2 linked regions of the Microbulbifer sp. A4B17 genome follow. The protein of the gene in region 1 binds, or shares a complex with, the protein of each later gene. Links are inferred from orthologs where the notes say so. Each region holds a gene or a part of one and is shown in the gene's direction. Other genes may lie near its edges.

The links.
Region 2: the proteins of uvrB (region 1) and uvrD are in contact, whole or in part, in a crystal structure (PDB 7EGT), measured with the Thermus thermophilus proteins. The link is inferred for Microbulbifer sp. A4B17 from one-to-one orthologs. Residues at the interface, in WP_096411307.1 of Thermus thermophilus: Glu23, Leu25, Arg26, Asp27, Gly28, Glu29, Arg30, Phe31, Arg55, Glu326, Asp327, Phe328, Glu379, Ser382, Gln383, His398, Gly400, Arg401; in WP_096412145.1 of Thermus thermophilus: His654, Arg656, Phe657, Gln666, Asp668, Glu669, Lys680, Arg681, Leu682, Ser683, Lys685, Tyr686, Ala687.

The regions. Positions count from the first base shown.
Region 1 is NZ_CP029064.1:3,380,030-3,384,644, reverse strand. What follows is about bases 1,630-4,615. They hold uvrB (excinuclease ABC subunit UvrB), read left to right. Parts: upstream 1,630-2,110; coding sequence 2,111-4,120; downstream 4,121-4,615. Other genes in these bases: thrS (threonine--tRNA ligase), read left to right, coding at 4,484-4,615. Also shown: BTJ40_RS14955 (nucleoside-diphosphate sugar epimerase/dehydratase), read left to right, coding at 1-1,550. UniProt on the Escherichia coli protein: The UvrABC repair system catalyzes the recognition and processing of DNA lesions. A damage recognition complex composed of 2 UvrA and 2 UvrB subunits scans DNA for abnormalities.
Region 2 is NZ_CP029064.1:4,967,700-4,984,922, reverse strand. Bases 6,276-9,202 are described here. They hold uvrD (DNA helicase II), read left to right. Parts: upstream 6,276-6,600; coding sequence 6,601-8,805; downstream 8,806-9,202. Other genes in these bases: BTJ40_RS21830 (TRAP transporter substrate-binding protein), read left to right, coding at 9,038-9,202; hexR (transcriptional regulator HexR), read right to left, coding at 6,276-6,461. Also shown: BTJ40_RS21870 (monovalent cation:proton antiporter-2 (CPA2) family protein), read right to left, coding at 1-1,266; BTJ40_RS21865 (sodium:proton antiporter), read right to left, coding at 1,280-2,581; BTJ40_RS21855 (DoxX family protein), read left to right, coding at 3,105-3,500; glutathione transferase GstA, read left to right, coding at 3,616-4,221; BTJ40_RS21845 (multidrug effflux MFS transporter), read right to left, coding at 4,233-5,492; more of hexR, read right to left, coding at 5,607-6,275; more of BTJ40_RS21830, read left to right, coding at 9,203-10,171; BTJ40_RS21825 (acyl-CoA thioesterase), read right to left, coding at 10,241-10,630; BTJ40_RS21820 (TRAP transporter large permease subunit), read right to left, coding at 10,816-12,180; BTJ40_RS21815 (TRAP transporter small permease subunit), read right to left, coding at 12,177-12,749; BTJ40_RS21810 (PstS family phosphate ABC transporter substrate-binding protein), read left to right, coding at 12,934-13,986; phosphate ABC transporter permease subunit PstC, read left to right, coding at 14,149-15,528; phosphate ABC transporter permease PstA, read left to right, coding at 15,521-16,807; phosphate ABC transporter ATP-binding protein PstB, read left to right, coding at 16,979-17,223. UniProt on the Escherichia coli protein: A helicase with DNA-dependent ATPase activity. Unwinds DNA duplexes with 3'-5' polarity. Translocates on single-stranded DNA with 3'-5' polarity. Initiates unwinding more efficiently from a nicked substrate than double-stranded DNA.

The DNA.
Region 1 (4,615 bases):
CCGCACTGGAAATTCATAAAACCCGAGTGGCAATTTATGGTGCCGGTACAGCGGGCTTGCAAATGTACAAGGCGTTGGTTCACGGGCAACTGTATAAGCCTGTTGCCTTTTTTGATGATAACGCCTCCAAACAAAAGACCTTTATCGATGGGCTGTTCGTTTATAACCCTGCAGATATATTAGAAGTTGTTGCAGGTAAAGATATTGCAGAGGTAATCCTTGCAATGCCAGGGGTGGCCAGGCGACGCCGCAGGGAGATAACCAGGGCGTTAAGGGAGCGCGGCTTGGTAGTAAAGGCGATTCCCGGTGTGGAGGAGTTGCTCGATGGGGTGGGGCGCGCGGAGAATGTTTCGCAGACCTACGAGAATATTCTGGGGCGGGCTCCTGTTGAGCCGCAGCGGGAACTCGTTTCTGGTTCCATCAGCGGTAAAGTGGTTTTGGTCACTGGTGCCGGTGGGTCTATCGGGTCAGAGTTGTGCAGGCAGATATCGCAGTGGAAGCCCGCCAGGCTGGTTGTTGTTGAATCCTCGGAATACGCTCTCTATCAGATAGAGCGTGAGTTGCGACAGCAACACCAGGATGATGGTGTTCAGTTTGAGGTGACAGCCCTGCTCGGTGATGTGCGTAACACTGAGCGCATGGCGGAAATTATCCAAGGTTTCTCCGTGAATACGATTTACCATGCGGCTGCTTACAAGCATGTACCCCTGGTTGAGCAGAATGTGGTTATTGGTGCTGACAATAATGTCTTGGGTACGCTCTCCGTACTTGAGGCTGCTGAGCAGCATGGGGTTGAGCAGTTTGTGCTTATCTCCACTGATAAGGCTGTCCGGCCAACCAATGTTATGGGGGCCACTAAAAGATTTGCTGAGCTGATTTGTCAGGATTTTGGTCGCCGCTTTAACAGGATGCGCGTTTGCATGGTCAGGTTTGGCAATGTGATCGGTTCTTCCGGTTCCGTAATTCCGCTGTTTACTGATCAAATTAATGCCGGTGGCCCGGTTACAGTGACCCACTCTAAAGTAACTCGCTACTTTATGACGATTCCGGAGGCGGCCCAGCTGGTATTGCAAGCCGGCAGTATGGGGCGCAATGGGGATGTATTTGTACTCGATATGGGCGAGCCGGTACGCATCTATGATCTGGCTGAGCGCTTGATTCGTCTGATGGGGCATACGGTAAGGGATGAAGAAAACCCTGATGGTGATATTGAGATTCAGCTGACTGGGTTGCGACCGGGGGAGAAGCTGTACGAAGAGCTGCTACTGGGGGATAACGTGCTGGGCACAGATCACCCAATGATTATGCGCGCTGAAGAGGAGCGTCTCGATAGTGAGGCTTTGCAGCTCCTGGTTTCGGATCTTAGGGATGCGTGCGGCTCTCATGATTGCGAGCAGGTCCGCAGGATTCTTTGCCGGGCAGTAAAAGGCTACTCACCCAAGCAGGGGTTGGTCGATGTTGTCTGGTCGAGGCAAGGGCAGGCACACAAAGCTAAAGGTCGAGCGACTGTTGAGGTGTTGCCTTTGACTGGGGAGGCCAGTTCGCGCTAGGAGGCTATTCTTGGCGGTCGCCCAACATGGCTGGCCGCTAATTGACAGCCTCGATGTGGGTTGAAAAAAATATTCAGAAAAAGAAAAAGCCCGGATAGATGAGATCTATCCGGGCTTTTGTTTGGCTCCGCCTGCTGGGCTCGAACCAGCGACCCAATGATTAACAGTCATTTGCTCTACCAACTGAGCTAAGGCGGAATTTAATCTAATTTATAGAGCGCAAATTAAGCTGCGCTTTGAAATTTGGCTCCGCCTGCTGGGCTCGAACCAGCGACCCAATGATTAACAGTCATTTGCTCTACCAACTGAGCTAAGGCGGAATATCTTTTCGGCAGTGCCGTTGAGATGGCGCGTATATTATAGAGCACTTCCGACCAGGTCAACCCCTTTTTTGATCTTTAACTAATTGATTTGTCAGGAAATTATTTTTTTGGCCGCGCGCAAAATGCCGCTGGCCTGAGTTGGGGAAGGTAGGACGCTATTCTCTTGTAATTGTGGGCCGTATGACGAGAGCCTACAATCCGATGTTGCATGAATGATTAAGCGGTTGGGGGAAGTGTATGGAGTCGCGACCTTTTAAGGTGGAATCCAAGTATCAGCCAGCGGGCGATCAGCCGCTGGCGATAGAGCAGTTGTCAGAGGGGATTGATGATGGCCTGAGCCATCAAACGCTGCTGGGTGTTACCGGTTCGGGTAAGACCTTCACTATGGCGAATATTATTGAGCGCCTGCAGCGGCCGGCCATTGTGATGGCTCACAATAAAACGCTGGCCGCTCAGCTCTACGGGGAGTTTAAAGAGTTTTTCCCCAAGAATGCGGTGGAGTATTTTGTCTCTTACTACGACTACTACCAGCCGGAAGCTTACGTCCCCTCTTCGGACACCTTTATCGAAAAAGATGCATCTGTAAACGAGCACATTGAGCAGATGCGCCTCTCGGCCACCAAGGCACTTATTGAGCGGCGCGACGTGGTTGTGGTTGCCACAGTTTCGGCAATTTACGGTTTGGGTGACCCCGACAAATATTTGAAGATGGTGCTGCATCTGGATCGCGGTGATCTCGTTGACCAGCGCACTATCCTCAGGCGTCTGGCAGAACTGCAATACACCCGCAACGATGCAGATTTCCGTCGCGCTACTTACCGGGTGCGTGGCGATATTATCGATATCTACCCGGCAGACTCCGATTTGGAAGCGGTGCGCCTGTCTCTTTTTGATGAAGAAATCGAAGAGATCACCCTGTTTGACCCCCTTACCGGAGAGCAGCTTAAGAAGGTGCCCCGGGTGACCATCTTTCCCAAGAGTCACTATGTGACGCCGCGAGAGACGATCGTCAGCGCTATCGATGAAATCAAAGATGAGCTGCGAGGGCGCCTGGAGCAACTGCGTGGTAACAACAAGCTGGTCGAAGCGCAGCGGCTAGATCAGCGTACCCGCTACGATGTGGAGATGATGCAGGAGCTTGGCTACTGCAATGGCGTAGAGAACTATTCCCGCTACCTCTCCGGTCGCGGTATTGGTCAGCCGCCGCCCACGCTTTTTGATTACCTGCCCAGTGATGCACTGTTATTTATCGATGAGAGTCACGTGACAGTGCCGCAAATCGGCGGTATGTATCGTGGAGACCGGTCGCGCAAGGAAACTTTGGTGGAGTATGGCTTTCGTCTGCCATCGGCCCTGGACAATCGTCCTCTCAAGTTTGAAGAGTGGGAGGGGTTGGCACCCCAGACGGTTTTTGTGTCCGCAACCCCGGGGGCCTATGAGCAAGAGAATGCGGGGCAGGTGGTCGAGCAGGTGGTTCGCCCGACCGGTCTGGTGGACCCGGAAGTTGAAGTTCGCCCAGCATTGACCCAGGTAGATGATGCCCTGTCTGAAATTCACCGTTGCGTAGATGCTGACCAGCGAGTGCTGATTACCGTATTGACCAAGCGGATGGCGGAAGACCTGACTGAATACCTCTCCGAAAGTGGCGTTCGTGTCCGCTACTTACACTCCGATATTGATACCGTCGAGCGAGTAGAGATTATCCGGGACCTGCGTATCGGAGAGTTTGACGTGCTAGTTGGTATTAACTTGCTGCGAGAAGGCCTGGATATGCCGGAAGTTGCCTTGGTGGCAATTTTCGATGCCGATAAAGAGGGCTTCCTTCGTTCCGATCGCTCGCTGATCCAGACCATTGGGCGGGCTGCGCGAAACCTGGAGGGGAGGGCGATTCTCTACGCGGACAAAGTCACCGGTTCCATGGAGCGTGCACTCGAAGAGACTCATCGCCGCCGCGAGAAGCAGTTGGCCTTTAACGAGGAGCACGGCATTACCCCCAAAGGTATCCGCAAAAGTGTGGCGGATATTCTGGAGGGAGCAGTGGCCCCCGGCGTGCCGAAGAAAGGGCGTCGCAAAGTTGCCGAGGGTAAAGGTGAATACAAGGTGGATGTCGAGGCCCTTACCGATAAGCAGCGCTGGGCCCGAATTGCCGAGCTGGAAGAGCAAATGTACCAGCATGCGAAGAACCTGGAATTTGAAGCAGCGGCAAAATTGCGCGATGAGATTACCCACTTAAAAGGTGTGGAATAATCCTTGCTGAAGGGCGGGACTTGGATCTACATTTTGATAGTCCCGCACTGCCTTGTTGGTGCTTGGTCGCTCTTAAAAAATTTCACACAAAAGTTCAGTAAGTTGTTGAAAACACTGAAAAGCGGTGCTAAAGTTCGCGCTCTTCACAGCACAGGGTTCCCCCGCTGTAGAGCTTTAGACCCGTAGCTCAGTTGGTTAGAGCGCTGCCTTGACATGGCAGAGGTCGGCGGTTCAAATCCGCCCGGGTCTACCACCTTTCAAAAGGATGGATTGCCCATCCCGATCAAGAGTTCCATGAATAAATTCATGGATAGTTTCATGCGGTCTTTGGTAGGGATCGCCACTGAGAACAAAGGATAAACAATGCCCGTTGTTACTCTCCCCGATGGTTCCCGTCGAGAATTTTCTGCTCCGGTTTCCGTACACGATGTAGCCGCTGATATCGGCCCAGGTTTGGCAAAAGCCGCACTTGCTGGCGTTGTAGACGGCAAGGAA
Region 2 (17,223 bases), 1.6 Mb from region 1 along the record:
CTGCCCAAAGCGCCCATAGCCAATAATGATTACCGGTGAGCCGGAATCCACTGGTGGTGAGGTATCCAGGTTGTCAGGGACCTCGGGGCCGGCGACAAAACGAGGCTGGATAAACTGCTCATAGACCAGCAGCAGCACCGGTGTAAGTGCCATGGTCAGGGCAATTTGTGCCACAAGCAGGTTGCCGATGTCTGCACTCAGTACTTGGAGCTGGGTGGAGAATGCCACCAGTACAAAACCGAATTCACCGGCTTGCGCCAGCGACAGGGCGAATAGCCAATCCTCCCCCTTCGACATTCTCAAGCTGCGCGCCAGTACAAAAAGAACGGTAAATTTAACCAGTACCAACGCCAGTGCCAACCCGATTAGCACCAGCGGATTATCTGCGATCAGGGAGAAATTAAGGCTGGCGCCCACGGCGATAAAGAAGAGGCCCAGAAGCAAGCCCTTGAAGGGCTGTATGTCCGCTTCCAGTTCGTGTCGGAATTCGCTTTCGGCCAGCAGTACCCCGGCAAGGAAAGTACCCAGTGCCGGAGACAGGTCCAGCCAGGTCATTACCGCAGCTGCGGCAAATACGATTAGCAGAGCGCTGACGGTAAACAACTCGCGCACCTGACTGCCTGCCATCAGGCGTAGCAAGGGACCTAGCAGATAACGCCCGGCAAAAATGAAAGCCAGCATGGTGCCGATAACCGCCGATGCGTAATACCAGCCACTCAAGCCGCTCTCGTGGGGGCTGGCTGCAGTACCCGCCAGTAGCGGCAATAGCGCGAGAATGGGAATAACAGCGATATCCTGGAACAGCAATACCGCAAACGCAGCCCGCCCGCCCTGGCTTTTGAGAAGGCCCTTCTCACTGAGGGACTGCAATACAATCGCTGTAGAGGAGAGTGCCAGGATCAGTCCGATCGCGACCGATGAGCGCCAGTCCATCCCGGAAAAAGCCAGTACCAGCCCGGCGATAGCCGCAGCGGAGAAAAGCAGCTGGGCGCTACCGGTGCCTAGGATAGCGCCGCGCATTTTCCACAGTTTCTTGGGTTGCAGCTCCAGGCCGATCAGGAACAGCATCAGCGCCACACCAAATTCTGCGACGTGCATTTCATCGCTGGCATCGCCGACCAGGCCGAGGGCGCTGGGGCCTATGGCCACACCGGCGAGTAAGTAACCGAGAACTGAGCCAAGGCCCAGGCGGGTGGCAATAGGCACCGCAATCACTGCGGCAGCCATAAATATTACTGCCTCAATAAGGAAGCCGGAGTGTTCCATTTGTTCGTTATCGCTATTTGGCTGTCTGTTGCTGGGGTTTGTCGCGCTCCGGTTCAGCAAATTCCCGGCTGCGACGGATCAATGGCGCTATGGTAGAGCCCTGTACGACGATAGAAAAGAGCACCACGCCATAGGTCATTACCACCCACAGGTAGCGCAGGTCCTGACCCTGCACAAAGGCACTACCGGCGGGGATAGACATCGCCAGCGCCAGCGCCAATCCCCCTTTCAGTCCCCCCCAGATTAAAATCCGGTTGGTATAGGGGTGGTACTTGCGGCGGCTCTTCAAATACAGAAAGGGAATGCCCACAGCGAAAACCCGGGCGGTGAGGACAATCACAATACCCACAGCCATCAGCAGGTAGTCGGAGGGGCGCAGGTCAATGGTGATCAGGAACAGTCCCACCAACAGGAAGAGCAAGCCGTTGAGGAAGTCTTCGGTAATACTCCAGAAATTATCCAGTTCGTGCTGGCTCACCCGGGAGAAGCCGCGTTCGCGGGTAAAGTTGCCGATAATGATGCCGCTCACCACCATCGCCAAGGCACCGGAGACGCCGAGGACATTGGCCAGGGAGAAACCGGCGGTGGGAATAACCATGGTCAGCATCAATTCCAGGCTGTGATCATTGGTGCAGCAAATGGCCCAGTGGAAAACACCACCAATGATCAGTCCCAGCAGAATGCCTCCCAGAGCCTCAACGGCGAACAGTTCTGCCACTGCCGGCACCGTGGGTTGTCCGCCCTCGAAAGCGAGGGCGTATATCACCGCGAAAATTACGATGCCGAAGCCATCGTTAAACAGGGACTCACCCTCCACCTGGATAGAAACCTGCTCCGGGGCCTTCAGGTTTTTCATAATTGCCAGTACGGCGATAGGGTCGGTAGGCGAAATCAGCGCACCAAATAACAGGCAGTAAACAAATGCCACTGGCATATTGATCAGCATCAGGAACCAGTACAGCAGTGCTCCCACTAAAAAGGTGGAAATCAGGGTGCCGACAATGGCGAGAAGACCGATTTCGAGTTTCTGGTTGCGCAGTTCCAGCAGGTCGATATGTAAGCTGCCGGCGAATAGAAGGAACCCGAGCATTCCCTTAAGCAGGATATCCTCAAGGTTGAGCAGAGGGAGTAGCTGGTCTGCCCAAGTGCGCAGCTCCACCACCCCCAGTTTACCCAGTGCGGTGACCAGTAGTGACAAAGCCAGGGCGCCAGCAGTAATGGCAATCGTGTTTTGAGCGCGCAATACGTATTGATTCAGGAAGCCCAGAAATACTGATACGGCGGCAAGAAAACAAAAGGTGTAATAAACTTCCATGCCGTGTGTGGACTCCAGCGCTGAAAAATTCTCGGGTGGTTTAACGCCGTATCGGGGAGCGCCCCTGCGGCAATTTATATGGTGGTAAGCGTGCCGTTATTGTAGTCGTGCAGAGGCTGCTCGAATTTCCTTGGGATGGATATGGGGCAACAGGATTACACTGGGGCGGACCACGCGGGCACAAGCGGCCAACTCCCTCTATATGGGCGCGCAATTGTAGCGGCTCATGAGCACCACACAACTGCATTTTTCATTTTTGCGTTCAAGCGGATTTCATCCCTCTCCCCACAAAAAGCTCATAAATGCCTTAGCTTTTTAAATATCATTTCGTTACTTTTCCGCAGCCTGTTAGTACAGTTCCACATGTAATTAAAAATAAAAGGATGATTATTGCGCCAAAAGGAGCTTTTGACCTTTTAGGGGTAAAGGAAGCCTCGGTCGACACCAGGAAATGCTGCGACAGTGTCTACACTATTTGTGAGTCCATACCCATCAATGCGCAATGTAGATCGAGGAAGTGGTAGTGAATCATCCGATATTGTGCGACACCTCAAAGCTGGTTGGCCGGGTTCTGATGTCGCTTATCTTTATTCGTGCTGGCTGGAATAAAATTGGCGGCTACGAAATGACAGAAGACTTCATGGTGTCCATGGGCATACCCGGTTTCATTCTGCCACTGGTGATCGTAGTAGAGCTGGTGGGCGGGCTCGCAGTTCTACTGGGGATATTCACCCGAATCTCAGCTTTTATCCTCTTCCTTTTCTGCCTTGCCTCAGCTTTTCTGATACACCTGGCCCCGGGTGATGCGGCTGAGATGACCAACTTTATGAAAAACATCACTATTGCCGGTGGTTTCCTGATTCTCACCTGTGCCGGTGCCGGTCGCTTCAGTCTGGATCATTGGATTCGCGGTAAATAGATTTCTGCATCAGCGGGATTAAGGGTGTTAAATCTGTAGCACTTGAGGTGTTGTCGGGAAAAACTAATCTGCGCCTATACTGCTGAGAAATGGGCTATTACCCCAGGGGATCACCATGAAGCTCTTTTATGCACCGGGTGTGTGTTCTCTATCACCTCATATAGTCGCTTGTGAGGCGGGTATTGATCTGGAACTGCAGAAGGTCAATTTAAAAAACCACGAGCTGGGAAACGGCGACGACTTCACAAGGATAAACCCAAAAGGATATGTACCCGCACTGCAACTTGAGGGGGGTGAAGTGCTTACTGAAGGTCCTGCGATTGTTCAGTTTCTGGCGGAGCAAAAACCCGATGCACAGTTAGCGCCAGCGGTGGGTACCCTGGCCCACTACCGGGTCTTGGAGTGGCTGAATTTTCTCAGCGCAGAGGTCCATAAATTATTCAGACCACTTTTCTGGAATGGTACAGAGAAGGAACAAGAGTACTCCAGGGAGCGGCTAATCCACTGGTTTGATTATATCGAGGGGTGCCTGAATAAGGACTATTTAATGGGGGACAGTTTCTGCGTTGCCGATGCTTACTTGTATGTGCTTTCGCGGTGGTTGAAGCTTCAGCAGTTTGATATGTCACGTTGGCCCCAGCTTCAGGCTTTCCAGAAGCGCATGGAAGAGCGGCCAGCAGTACAGCGGGCCCTTCAAGAAGAGGGGTTGGAAGCTGTATAAAAAAGCCTCAATTAACGTGGGGTAAACCTCCGGCTAGCCGGTATATCTGATTCTATCGGTTTGCGTGCCCTGGCCAGGAAAAGTGCGGATAGCAGTGCCACAAAGGCACAACCTGCCATTGATCCTGCAATAGGTGTCAGGGTTCCTGTATGCAGGCTGCTTACCAGTCCACCCAATATACCCCCTGTGATAAATATGGTGGCGCCATAGAGTGCATTAGCGCTGCCACTGATTTTCGGGAAAAACTCCAGGTAACAGGCGGCGGCGTTGGGCCCGGTAATTCCGATGGAACTCATTACCAAAACCAGTGGAATCATCCACAGGGTTAACTCTTTAACCCCGGTCATGGTACCCAGAACTAACAGTCCGCACCCCAATAACTGCAAGGCAATACCCGCCAAGAGGATATTGCGCGGCTCGAAAAAGTTCAGCAGGCGGATATTCACCTGAACCATAAAGATTAGTCCGAGCACGCAGATACCGAAAAACAGCGGAAACTGATTCGCGCTAACACCGAAATAATCCATAAACACAAAGGGCGCGGTGGTGATGTAGATAAACATCGAACCGCTGACACAGGCCTGTGCAATCAGGAACCCAATCGCGCGGGGGTTGCGCAAAACCTGGCCGTAGCTGCCTACGAGAGACTTTAGCGGCATTAACTGACGGCGCGCTCGGGTAAAGCGGGAGACGGTCTCCGGCAGTAGCAGCTGCACTAATACGAGCATTGCCAGAGCGTACAGTAACAAAAAGACGAAAATACTCTGCCAGCCGCCCACGGCTAGCAATGCAGAACCGATCACCGGGGCGATCAGCGGTGCAATGAGCATGATGGTGCTGATCAAGGAAATTATTTTTGCCGCTTCACGGCCACTGTGCAGGTCGCGCACTATGGCGGCGCAGATCACTGTGGCAAAGCCGCCGCCGACCGCCTGGAAAAAGCGCAGGATAATCAGTTGGTCTACATGATCGGTAAACAGGACCAACAGGGAGCTGACCATATAAATGCTGAGGCCGATAGTTCCTACCAAACGCCTCCCCCAGCGATCCGATAGCGGCCCGCCAAACAGCTGCCCGAGGGCAAAGCCCAGCAGGAAGCTGGATACCGAGTACTGCACCCGCTCAACTTCTGTATCCAGGGCTGCAGCCATCGACGGAATTGCGGGCAGGTAGCTATCGATCGAAAAAGGTGTCAGGGAAACGAGGGCGGCAAGCCACACCACCAGCCAGCGCGGTGCTTTGTCTTCCGTGGTCGAAGCGGTGGATGTCATCTTGTTGCTCTGGTACAGCCTGGAGGGATCTCCCCGAAAACGCAATTGGCGGGAAAAGGCTATGGTGGAGACGGGCGGGCAACTATCCAGTGCCCACCTTGGATAAGTGGGAGTTTAGTGCTTGTCTTCCCGCAATGTGTACAGTCCCTGCTTCAGTTTCAACAGGTGCTCCTGTAGCTGAGGGCCTTTGCGCTGGGCTACACCGATGGCGAGCACATCAATCACCACCAGGTGAGCAATGCGTGAGGACAGCGGTGTGTAGATCTCGATATCTTCTTCCACATCCACTTCCAGGGGGATGCTGGCTTGTTGTGCCACCGGCGAGCCGCTGGGCGCCAGGCCAACCACCAGAGCACCTTGCTCTTTTGCCATGCTCATGGAGCGAAGCAGCGCCTTGGTGCGACCGCTCTGGGAGATAGCCACGACTACGTCTCCCGGTTGCATGGACATGGCCGACATATTCTGGATGTGGTGGTCCGAGTGGGCGGCGGTGGCCAGTTGCAGGCGGAAGAACTTGTGCTGGGCATCGGCGGCGACAGCACCGGAGGCACCAAAACCGAAGAATTCCACCCGCTTGGAGGCGGCCATTGCCGTGACTGCGGCCTCAAGGGCGCGGTCGTCAATTCTATCGCGAACTTTCAGCAGGGTATCCACCGTGGAGTCGAAAACCTTGCGCTTGTACTCGGCAATGGTGTCCGTTTCCGTAACCGCAATCTGGCCAAAGCTGGGGCTGGAAGCCAGCTGCTGCGCCAGGTTCAGCTTGAACTCCTGGAATCCGGAGCAGCCCACGGCGCGACAAAAGCGCACCACAGTAGGTTCACTCACCTGGGCTTCAGTGGCCAGGTCGACGATACGCATATGAATGATTTCATCGGGGTTGGCGAGAATATACTCCGCCACCTTGCGCTCTGATTTGCGCATGGATGACAGTTGTTCACTGATTCGTTGCGTTACTTCCGCCGGTTTCACAGGACTTCCTTCTCTATGCCAGTTGGCGCAGTTTAGCTGCTGTGCCCTCCGCTGGCGAGCGACATTACATTGTCAGGCAGGGCAAAATCCTGTTTATTTACACAGGTCTTGTGCATCAGCTCTGGTACAATCTTCGCCCATGGACGTATCTCAGATTTTAGACCCCCTCAACGACGCCCAGCGCGAAGCAGTAGCTGCCGCGCCCGGCAATCAATTGGTTCTGGCCGGTGCCGGCTCGGGCAAGACCCGGGTGCTGGTACACCGCATCGCCTGGCTGATGCAGGTGGAGGGCGCCTCGCCCTACTCCATTATGGCGGTAACCTTTACCAACAAGGCGGCCCGCGAGATGCGCGCCCGTATCGAAGAGCTGCTGGGGGTGAATACCTTTGGCATGTGGGTGGGCACCTTCCACGGCCTGGCTCACCGCCTGCTCAGGGCTCACTGGCAAGAAGCCAAGTTGCCGCAGAATTTCCAGATTCTGGATTCCGATGACCAGCTTCGCCTGATCAAGCGGATACAGGCAGATCTGGGGCTGGATGATAAGAAGTGGTCACCGCGTGAAACCCAGTGGTGGATTGGCGCGCAGAAAGATGAAGGTCTGCGTCCGCAATATATCAATGCCGGCGCCGATCCCTGGTTGCAGACCATGGTGCGAATCTACTTCGCCTATGAAGAGGCCTGTCAGCGCGGTGGATTGGTGGATTTCGGTGAGCTGCTGCTACGCGCCCACGAGCTCTGGCTGAATAACGACGCTATTCTGGCCCACTACCGACGGCGCTTCCCCCATATCCTGGTGGATGAGTTCCAGGATACCAACACGATTCAATATGCCTGGCTGCGCCTACTTGCCGGTGAGCAGTGCCATATCACCGCCGTGGGTGACGATGACCAGTCCATCTACGGCTGGCGCGGTGCCAAGATCGAGAATATCCAGCACTTTTCCACAGATTTACGAGAAGTGCAGACGGTGCGACTGGAGCAGAACTACAGATCCACCTCCACCATTCTGAACGCGGCTAATGCGGTGATCGCTAATAACAGTGGTCGCTTGGGCAAGGAGTTGTGGACCAAGGGCGAAGAGGGTGAGCCCATCGCCGTCTACGCGGCCTACAACGAACAGGATGAATCGCGCTTTATTGTCGAGCGCATCAATGACTGGGTGCGCGACGGTAATCGCCGCGACAGCATCGCTATCCTCTACCGCTCCAATGCCCAATCCCGGGTACTTGAAGAGGGGCTTTTGCGCGAGCAGGTGCCCTACCGTATCTATGGCGGCCAGCGCTTCTACGAGCGCCTGGAAATCAAGAATGCCCTGTCTTATTTACGCCTGATTACCAACCGCGATGATGATACTGCGTTTGAACGAGTGGTGAATACGCCCACCCGTGGCATCGGTGCGCGCACTGTAGAGATGGTGCGTTCTTATGCCCGGGAGCAGGGCTGCTCCCTGTGGCAGGCGGCCAAGCTGATGTTGCAGCAACGGGTATTGGCTGCTCGCGCCGGCAATGCCCTGCAGAGCTTCCTGGACCTGATTAACCAGCTGGCAGCGAATGCAGAAGATAAAGAGTTGGATGCTATTGCTGAGGATGTGATCGAAAACAGCGGTTTGCTGGAGTTTCACGGCAAAGAGAAAGGCGAGAAAGGCCAAACACGGGTGGAGAACTTGCAGGAACTGGTCACTGCCTGTCGCGGCTTTACCGGTGCAGGCCTGCCCGAGGGAGAGGAAGATGAGGAGGAAATTCCCCTTCTTAACCAGTTCCTCGACAGCGCTGCCCTTGATGCCGGTGAAGGCCAGGCGGATGAGTTTGAGGATGCCGTCCAGCTGATGACCCTGCACTCCGCCAAAGGTCTGGAGTTTCCCCTGGTATTTATGGCGGGTGTGGAAGAAAACCTGTTCCCCCACAAGATGTCGGCGCAGGAGCCCGGCCGCATGGAGGAGGAGAGACGCCTCTGCTACGTGGGTATCACCCGCGCCATGCGCAAGCTATACATTACCTACGCGGAAAACCGGCGTCTGTTTGGCAGCGAAACCTATAACAGCCCTTCCCGCTTTATCGGCGAAATTCCGTCCAAGTTTGTACAAGAAGTGCGCCTGAAGACCGAAATTTCCCGCCCTCTCTATCAGGCGGACTACGGCAAGGTAGGCCAGTTTTCCGACCCGGCGCCAGACTTCGATGATTTGCCCCCGCTGGTTCTGGGAGGGCGAGTGGACCATGCCAAGTTTGGTGAAGGAACTGTCATTGAGTTTGAGGGAACGGGTCCTCGAATGCGGGTGCTGGTTAATTTTGACGATGTTGGCGACAAGAGGCTGATACTTTCAATGGCCAAGTTGCAGCCGCTTTAAGTGATGGCTTGAGCTGGCACTGAGCGTTAAATACTGAGTGCCGGAGCATGTCGGTACTGAGAGACATGCAGAATTGAAAGTTAGATGGTGGTGAATGGATTCCAGCGGTAGCGGGAATCCATTCAAAATACCAGGGTCAAATCACAGAGGACCTCCCCTGAAGACCTAAGATGGCGACCAAAGCGTCTGCCGATAATTTGTACAATACAAAAATAACGATAAATTAGTAGCAATGAAAAAACTCAATTGGTACCCGGCCATCATTCTCGGGCTCTTAGCCCTGCTCGCCATTACCTTCGCCGCCCTGGTAGCTTCCCGTGCAGCAATGGGTCCTGCCCAGCACTTTTCCGCAGAGGGTAATAAAGAGCTGTTCGAGTGGAAATTAGTTACTACCTGGCCCAAGAACTTCCCTGGCCTCGGCAGTGCGCCGGAGCGTTTTGCCAAGAAAGTCGAGGCGATGTCAGCCGGGCGTCTCAGGATCAAAGTGTACGGTGCCGGTGAGTTGGTGCCTGCCCTTGGCGTATTTGGTGCTGTATCGGAAGGCGCCGCGCAGATGGGGCATGGCGCGGCCTATTACTGGAAAGGCAAGGTGCCTGCTGCCCAGTTTTTTACCGCGGTGCCTTTTGGCTTGAATGCCCAGGAAATGAATGGTTGGTTGCACCACGGTGGTGGTCTCGAACTCTGGGAGGAGATCTACGAGCCCTTTAACCTGATCCCACTTGCGGGGGGCTCCACCGGTGTACAGATGGCGGGCTGGTTTAACAAACCGATCAAGTCGGTGAAGGATTTAAAGGGCCTAAAGATGCGTATTCCTGGCCTGGGTGGTGAGGTTTTAAACCGCGCTGGCGGCACTGCGGTGACCATTCCCGGTGGAGAACTCTACACCGCCCTCCAGACTGGAGTGATTGATGCCACCGAATGGGTGGGCCCTTACAACGATCTCGCTTTTGGTTTCCACCAGGTCGCCGAGTATTACTACTACCCAGGGTGGCATGAGCCGGGCTCTATCCTGGAATTTATCGTTAATAAAAAGGCATTCGAAAAACTGCCTGCTGATTTGCAGGAAATAGTGCGGGTCGCCGCCCGCGAAGCCAACCAGGATATGCTGGACGAATATACGGCACGTAATAACCGGGCCCTCAAGGAGCTGGTAGAAGAGCACGGGGTAAAAGTGGAGCGCTTGCCGGAGGATGTTCTGTCTCACCTGAAGAAGATCAACAACGAAATTATGCAGGAGACGGCGCAGCAGGACCCGGAGTTTGCCCGTGTTTACAAAGCCTTTAAGGAATTTGAACGGGATGTGAAGCCCTACCACGAGATCAGTGAAGAGGCTTACTACCAGGCGAGAGAGTTAAAGGAAGATTAGCGGCCAACTACTGGGCCGATGATATTGCCGGCTGTGTTGCACTACAGCCGGCAAACTCGAAACCTACAATCAGGGCAGCGGTCTGGTACGGCCGGCATCGTCGATAGCGACAAATACAAACTCACCCTCGGTGACCTTGACCTGCTCACCGGAATCCACCCGCGTCAGCCAAACCTCAACCATGGTACGAATCGAGGAGCGCCCTTCTTCAATGGCTTCCGCATAGCAGCTGACTGTTGAGCCAACCGGAACCGGGCGCAGGAAAACCATGCTGCCCACCGCAACAGTTGTGACACGGCCGCGCGCCATGGTTTGCGCGAGAATGGCGCCAGCGAGGTCCATCTGCGACATCAGCCAACCGGCAAAAACATCCCCCTGCGGATTGGTATCGCGGGGCATAGCCAGGGTTTGCAGGGTTAGCGTGCCTGTGGGTTGCGGATCTTCATCGAGAGCTGACAGTGCGGACATCGGGTACTCACAGATTGTTAGAGTTATTGGTTTCCACTACTGGAATGGTGGCGCATTCTAGCACAATTTGACCAGTAATTGACCAGAATAAATTTCGGCCTTTAGTCGGCCGTAGACGCGTTTTTGGCCGTTGGTGCTGCCTCTCAGTCTATGGACGGCTCTCCACATGTCGCAGATCACTGTTGCTGAACCACCCCCGGCAACCAAGTGGCCAGGGCCGGCCATATCGCCAGCAGGCACAGCAGTAAAAGTTGGATGGCAATAAAAGGCGCTACCCCGCGATAGATGGCCGATGTGGCCACAGAACTGGGGGCCACCCCGCGCAGGTAAAAGAGAGCAAACCCAAATGGAGGCGTTAGGAAAGAGGTTTGCAAATTGATGGCAATCATAATGCCGAGCCACACCGGATCGACGCCCATTGCCAGCAGTACCGGGCCCACAATTGGTACCACTACAAAGGTGATTTCGATAAAGTCGAGGATGAAGCCCAGCAGGAAGATTACCAGCATCACCAACAGTGTCGCACCGATTACCCCCCCGGGCAGGCTGTGGAAAAATCCTGTCACCAGCTCTTCGCCGTTGTAACCGCGAAATACCAGAGAAAATAATGAAGCGCCAATCAATATGGCGAAAACCATTGCCGAGACCTGAAGTGTACTGCGGCCGATTTCCCCGGCGCGCTTAAAGCTTAGAGCTCCGCGACTGGATGCCAGTAACGCCGCCCCCAGCGCGCCGACGGCTGCTGCTTCCGTGGGGGTGGCAGCGCCAACGATGATTGACCCAAGCACAATCAGCATTAAGGCAATCGGGGGCAAAAGGCTGCGAATCAGTTGGGCCTTATCCACTTCTGGAGGCTCACTGGTCTCCGTGGGTTTGGGGCGACGGGCGATAAATAATAGATAAATGATATAGGCGGCCACCAGCAGTAAGCCGGGAATAATTGCCCCCACAAACAGATCCCCCACGCTGACCGGCTTGGGATTGAAAATACCTGCAGACAGTTGTGCCTGTTGGTAGGCATTGGAGAGGGTGTCACCCAGTAGAACCAAGGCAATAGAGGGGGGGATAATTTGCCCGAGGGTACCGGTGGCACAGATAGTGCCGGTGGCCAGTTTGGGGGAATAGCCGTTTTTTAACATGGTGGGCAGTGACATCAGCCCCATGGTGACTACAGTTGCACCGACAATGCCAGTGCTGGCGGCGAGTAGTGCGCCCACTACAACCACGGAAATGGCGAGTCCCGAGGGGGCGCCCATAAAGGCTTTGCTCAGATTAACCAGCAAATCCTCGGCAATCTTGGCTCGCTCAAGTATCACTCCCATAAGCACAAATAACGGAACGGCAACCAAAGTGCCGTTTTGCATAATGCCGTAGAGGCGATCGGGGAAGGCGCGCAATAACTCGGCATCGAATAGGCCATACACAATACCCAGGCCCGCTGATAGCAAGGCTGTACCTGCGAGAGTAAAAGCTACAGGGTAACCGAACATAAGCAGGGCACAGACGGCTGCAAACATCAGAAAGGGAATTAGCTCAATCACACTTCGGCCCCTTCTACCTGCTTCAATACTGTTTTTGATGATGACATTGGGGTGGGCTGTTGTTGGGGCAGCATCAATTGCACCAGTGCACGAATAAATTGGGCCAGTCCCGCCAGGGCCAGAGTGACGGCAGATAGAGGAATCAGGCTTTTCAGTAAAAACACTCCCGGTAGGCCACCGGCATTTGCACTGTCTTCAAAAACTGACCAACTATTCAGTACAAAGTGCCAGCTACTTATAAATAGAAAGGCGCAGACGGGTAAGAGGAACACCAGATAGCCAATTGCATTGATCCAGGCTTTGGCCCGGGCGCTCATCCTGCGGTAGAAAACATCCACTCGGACATGGGAGTCGGTTTGTAGTGCATATGCCAGCCCCAGCATAAAGGCGGCACCGTGCAGGTAAATCACAGATTCCTGTAAGGCGATAGAGCCGGTGTTGAAGCCGTGACGCATCACCACAACAAAGCTTTGTAACAGGACCATGGCCCAGGTGAACCAGGACAGCAGTTGCCCCGTATGACTGGTCAGGCGCTCAAGTGCCTGCGCACCGAACAGCAGATAACGCATTGGGGGCTTCTCTCTTTACATCTTATTGTTATTTATGTTGCTTGAAGGTTAACCCTTTGTCCTCCCTCATACCAGCAGGGTAAAAATACAGCTGTAACCTTTTTGTAATCTTTTATTCATAGAATCGTCACCCGTTGTTCCTAGCATCGCCGCGTGAAATATAAACACTCATCGGAGTTACACAATGAACAAGCAAATTCTGGCGACTTCTCTGGCAGCTTTGACCCTGGCAACTTCACAGGTAGCCATGGCTGCGCGCGACTATATTAGTATTGTCGGTTCCTCTACTGTTTACCCGTTTACTACTACTGTGGCGGAGCGCTTTAGCCGCGCTACCCAGTTTAAAACTCCGGTAGTTGAGTCCACTGGCACTGGTGGTGGTATGAAGCTGTTCTGCCAGGGTGTTGGTGAAAGCACGGCAGATATCACGGGTGCTTCCCGTCGCATCAAGCAGTCAGAGCTGGAGATGTGTAACGGCAATGGTGTCGATGTTGTTGAGGTACAAATCGGTTACGACGGTATTGTTCTCGCAAACTCCAAGAAAGCCGCTCCTTTCAAGCTGACCCGCAAGGACATCTTCCTGGCACTGGCTAAGGAAGTTCCTAACCCGAACGGTTCTGAAACCCTGGTAGCCAATCCTTACAAGACCTGGAAAGACGTAAACCCAGCTCTGCCCAACACCAAAATCGAAGTTCTGGGCCCACCCCCGACTTCCGGAACCCGCGACGCTTTCGCTGAGCTGGCAATGGAAGGTGGCTGTAAGAAGTTTGGCTGGATTGCAGCCATGAAGAAAACAGACAAGAGCGCTTACAAAGCGATCTGTCACAACGTTCGCGAAGACGGCGCTTATGTTGAAGCTGGTGAGAACGACAACCTGATCGTAAATAAGCTGGTTGCCAACCCGAACGCCCTGGGCATCTTCGGCTTCAGCTTCCTCGACCAGAATGCTGACAAGGTACAGGGCTCTCTGATCGAAGGTCAGTCCCCTACTTTCGACTCCATTGCTGATCAGAGCTACCCGGTTTCCCGTCCGCTGTTTATCTACGTTAAGAAGCAGCACGCAGGTGTTGTTCCCGGTGTTAAACAGTTCCTGGCTGAGTTCACCAATGAGCGTGCTTGGGGCGAAGATGGCTATCTGGCTGACAAAGGCATGATTCCTCTGCCCACTGAGAAGCGTCAGAAGATTGCTACTGATGTGCGCAAGCTGAATGCCCTGAGTAATCTCGCAGCCAAGTAAAAAAATTCTGGAGTAGTACTGTCAAAGGGAATTGACGGCCAAGCTCGAAAGGGCTTGGCCGTTCTTTATAAGAAGACTCACAAATTGTCGCACTCCCAGTGATGGAACCTCGGGAGAAAGTCTGGATAATGCCAGCGACGATATTTTTAGTACGGTAATTCAATGCAAACCCCCACACTGTTCGCACTTTTGCTGCTCCTGATATTAGTGGCCTACGGCACTGGCTTTCGCCGTGCAGTAAGCGCTGCTCGCAGTCTTGGCGGCGTGCGTAATCTGGCCGCCCTGCCCAGCTACTACGGATTGCTCACCGCCCTTTGGTGTGGTTTGCCAGCGCTTCTATTACTCGGCGCCTGGTTGGTGTTTGATGATGCGATCATCCGCGCGATGGTTATGAATAGTATTGCCGATAAGCCGGAGAGCATCTCCGGGCAAAACCTTCTCTACGCGCAGATCCAGAATCTCGCGGCGGGCCACCTGATTGGTGAAAAGTCCCCGCAATTGCAGAGTGCTGCGGACTACCTCAGCCAGCTGCGCTCCAGCTCCAATAATTTACAGGCTTTCCTGAGTTTGGTATTGGCCAGTGGGCTTGCCGCTTTTGCACTGCTGCGCTTTTCTCCGAAGCTGCGCGCTCGTGAAAAAGTTGAAAAAGTATTGCGTACGGTATTGATCACCTGTGCCTGCGCAGCAATTCTGACCACTGTCGGTATTTTGCTATCGGTATTGTTTGAGTCTCTGCGCTTCTTCCAGTCGGTACCTGTGAGTGAATTTCTGTTTGGTTTGCACTGGAGTCCACAAATGGCCCTGCGTGCAGACCAGGTGGGGTCGAGTGGCGCCTTTGGTGCTGTCCCCCTGTTTACCGGAACCCTGATGGTATCGGCGATCGCCATGTTTGTGGCGGTACCTGTGGGATTGATGGCGGCTATTTATCTGGCCGAGTATGCCAGTAAGCGCGTACGTTCCCTGGCCAAGCCTGTGCTTGAAATTCTCGCCGGTGTACCCACCGTGGTATACGGCTTTTTTGCAGCCTTAACCGTTGCTCCATTTATTCGCGAGCTGGCCACCTCCATGGGCCTACAGGCATCCAGTGAAAGTGCACTGGCCGCTGGCCTGGTGATGGGAATCATGATTATTCCCTTCGTCTCCTCTCTATCCGACGACGTGATCAATGCGGTGCCCCAGTCCCTGCGCGATGGTGCCCTGGGTTTGGGTTCCACCCAGTCCGAGACAGTGCGCAAGGTTGTGATTCCTGCGGCACTGCCCGGTATTGTCGGTGGTGTATTGCTGGCGGTTTCCCGCGCAATTGGTGAAACCATGATTGTGGTGATGGCCGCCGGACTCGCGGCGAACCTAACCGCCAACCCGCTTGAGTCTGTCACGACCGTGACGGTGCAGATAGTGACCCTGTTGGTTGGCGACCAGGAATTTGACAGTCCCAAGACTCTCGCCGCTTTTGCTTTGGGCCTGATGTTGTTTATCTCCACTCTGGTGCTGAACTTTATTGCCTTGCACGTAGTGAAAAAATACCGGGAGCAGTATGACTGATCTTACTCAGGCGCAGGTTCGCGAGCGTATCGAAAAGAGTCTCGCCAGCCGTCATCGCAAAGAAAAGCTGTTTCGTGGACTGGGTATTGGCAGTATTGCTTTTGGTGTACTCGCTGTACTGATTCTGTTCACTGACATTATCAGCAAAGGAAGTGGTGCCTTTGTCCAGACGGCGATCCAGTTGGAAGTTCATTACGACGAGCAGATTCTGGGCATCGACAAGGTTGATGATGAAAGCCTGACCTGGGCAAACTTCACCGGTGTCATTCGCCAGGCTTTGCGCGAACGTTTCCCTACGGTGACAGGTCGAAGTGACAAACGTGAGCTCTATACCCTGGTTTCCTCTGGGGCACCTTTTACCCTGCGCGATCGCTTGGCGGACAATCCGGAACTGTTGGGCAAGTCAGAGAAAGTCTGGCTGTCAGTCGATGACGATGTGGATACTTTCGTCAAAAGCCTGAAGGATTCTAAAGAGGGTTTTCGTGGTCGCACCTCCGACCAGAAAGCTGGATGGATAGAGCAGCTGTTGGATAGTGGTGAACTGAAGAAGCGATTCAACACCATCTTCTTTACCAATGGCGATTCCCGCGAGCCAGAGCAGGCGGGCATTCGCGCAGCCTTGATGGGCTCCCTGTTTACCCTGCTGGTAACCCTGGCACTGTCATTCCCCATCGGTGTGGCGGCGGCGATTTACCTTGAAGAGTATGCGCCCAAAAATCGTTGGACCGATTTGATTGAGGTGAATATCAATAACCTCGCGGCGGTACCTTCGATTGTTTTCGGTCTTCTGGGCCTGGCGATATTTATCAATTTCTTTGAGTTGCCGCGTTCGGCACCTCTGGTCGGTGGTTTGGTACTGACACTGATGACCCTGCCCACGATCATTATTTCCAGCCGCGCGGCTTTGAAGGCCGTACCGCCCTCAATTCGCGAGGCGGCACTGGGTATGGGGGCCTCGCGTATGCAGGTAGTTTTCCATCATGTGCTGCCCCTGGCGATGCCAGGTATGTTGACCGGCGCGATTATCGGTATGGCTCAGGCTCTGGGGGAGACGGCCCCCTTATTAATGATTGGTATGGTCGCCTTTATTGTCGATGTACCAGCTGGAGTAACTGACCCAGCCACCGTGCTGCCTGTACAGATATTTCTGTGGGCGGACAGCCCTGAGCGCGCCTTTGTTGAGCGAACCTCCGCAGCCATTATGGTGCTGCTGAGTGTGCTGATCGTGATGAATACCAGCGCGGTATTGCTGCGCAAGAAACTTGAGCGCCGCTGGTAACAGAGCGCGGATTATCAGAAAGCGGAATATTATATGAGTACCATGACCCTGGATGCCGCCAGCCGAACTGATGCGGCGCAATCCGATGTTGCGGGTGGGCAAATGATGAATAATCGGGCTGATGTGAGAGAAACCGTTGGCCAACCGTTCTGTGACACCGCCAAGTTGCGCATGCGCAATGTGAATGTTTTCTATAGTGAAATCCAGGCGATCCACTCTGTTGGCCTCGATATTGGCCAGAATGAAGTGGTTGCCATGATCGGCCCCTCCGGCTGTGGTAAGTCGACGTTTTTGCGTTGTCTCAACCGGATGAATGACACCATTGAAGGCTGTCGCGTTGAGGGCGAGCTGAGCCTGGATGGCGATCCCATCTACGGCCCCAAAGTGGATGTGGTACCCCTGCGCGCTCGCGTCGG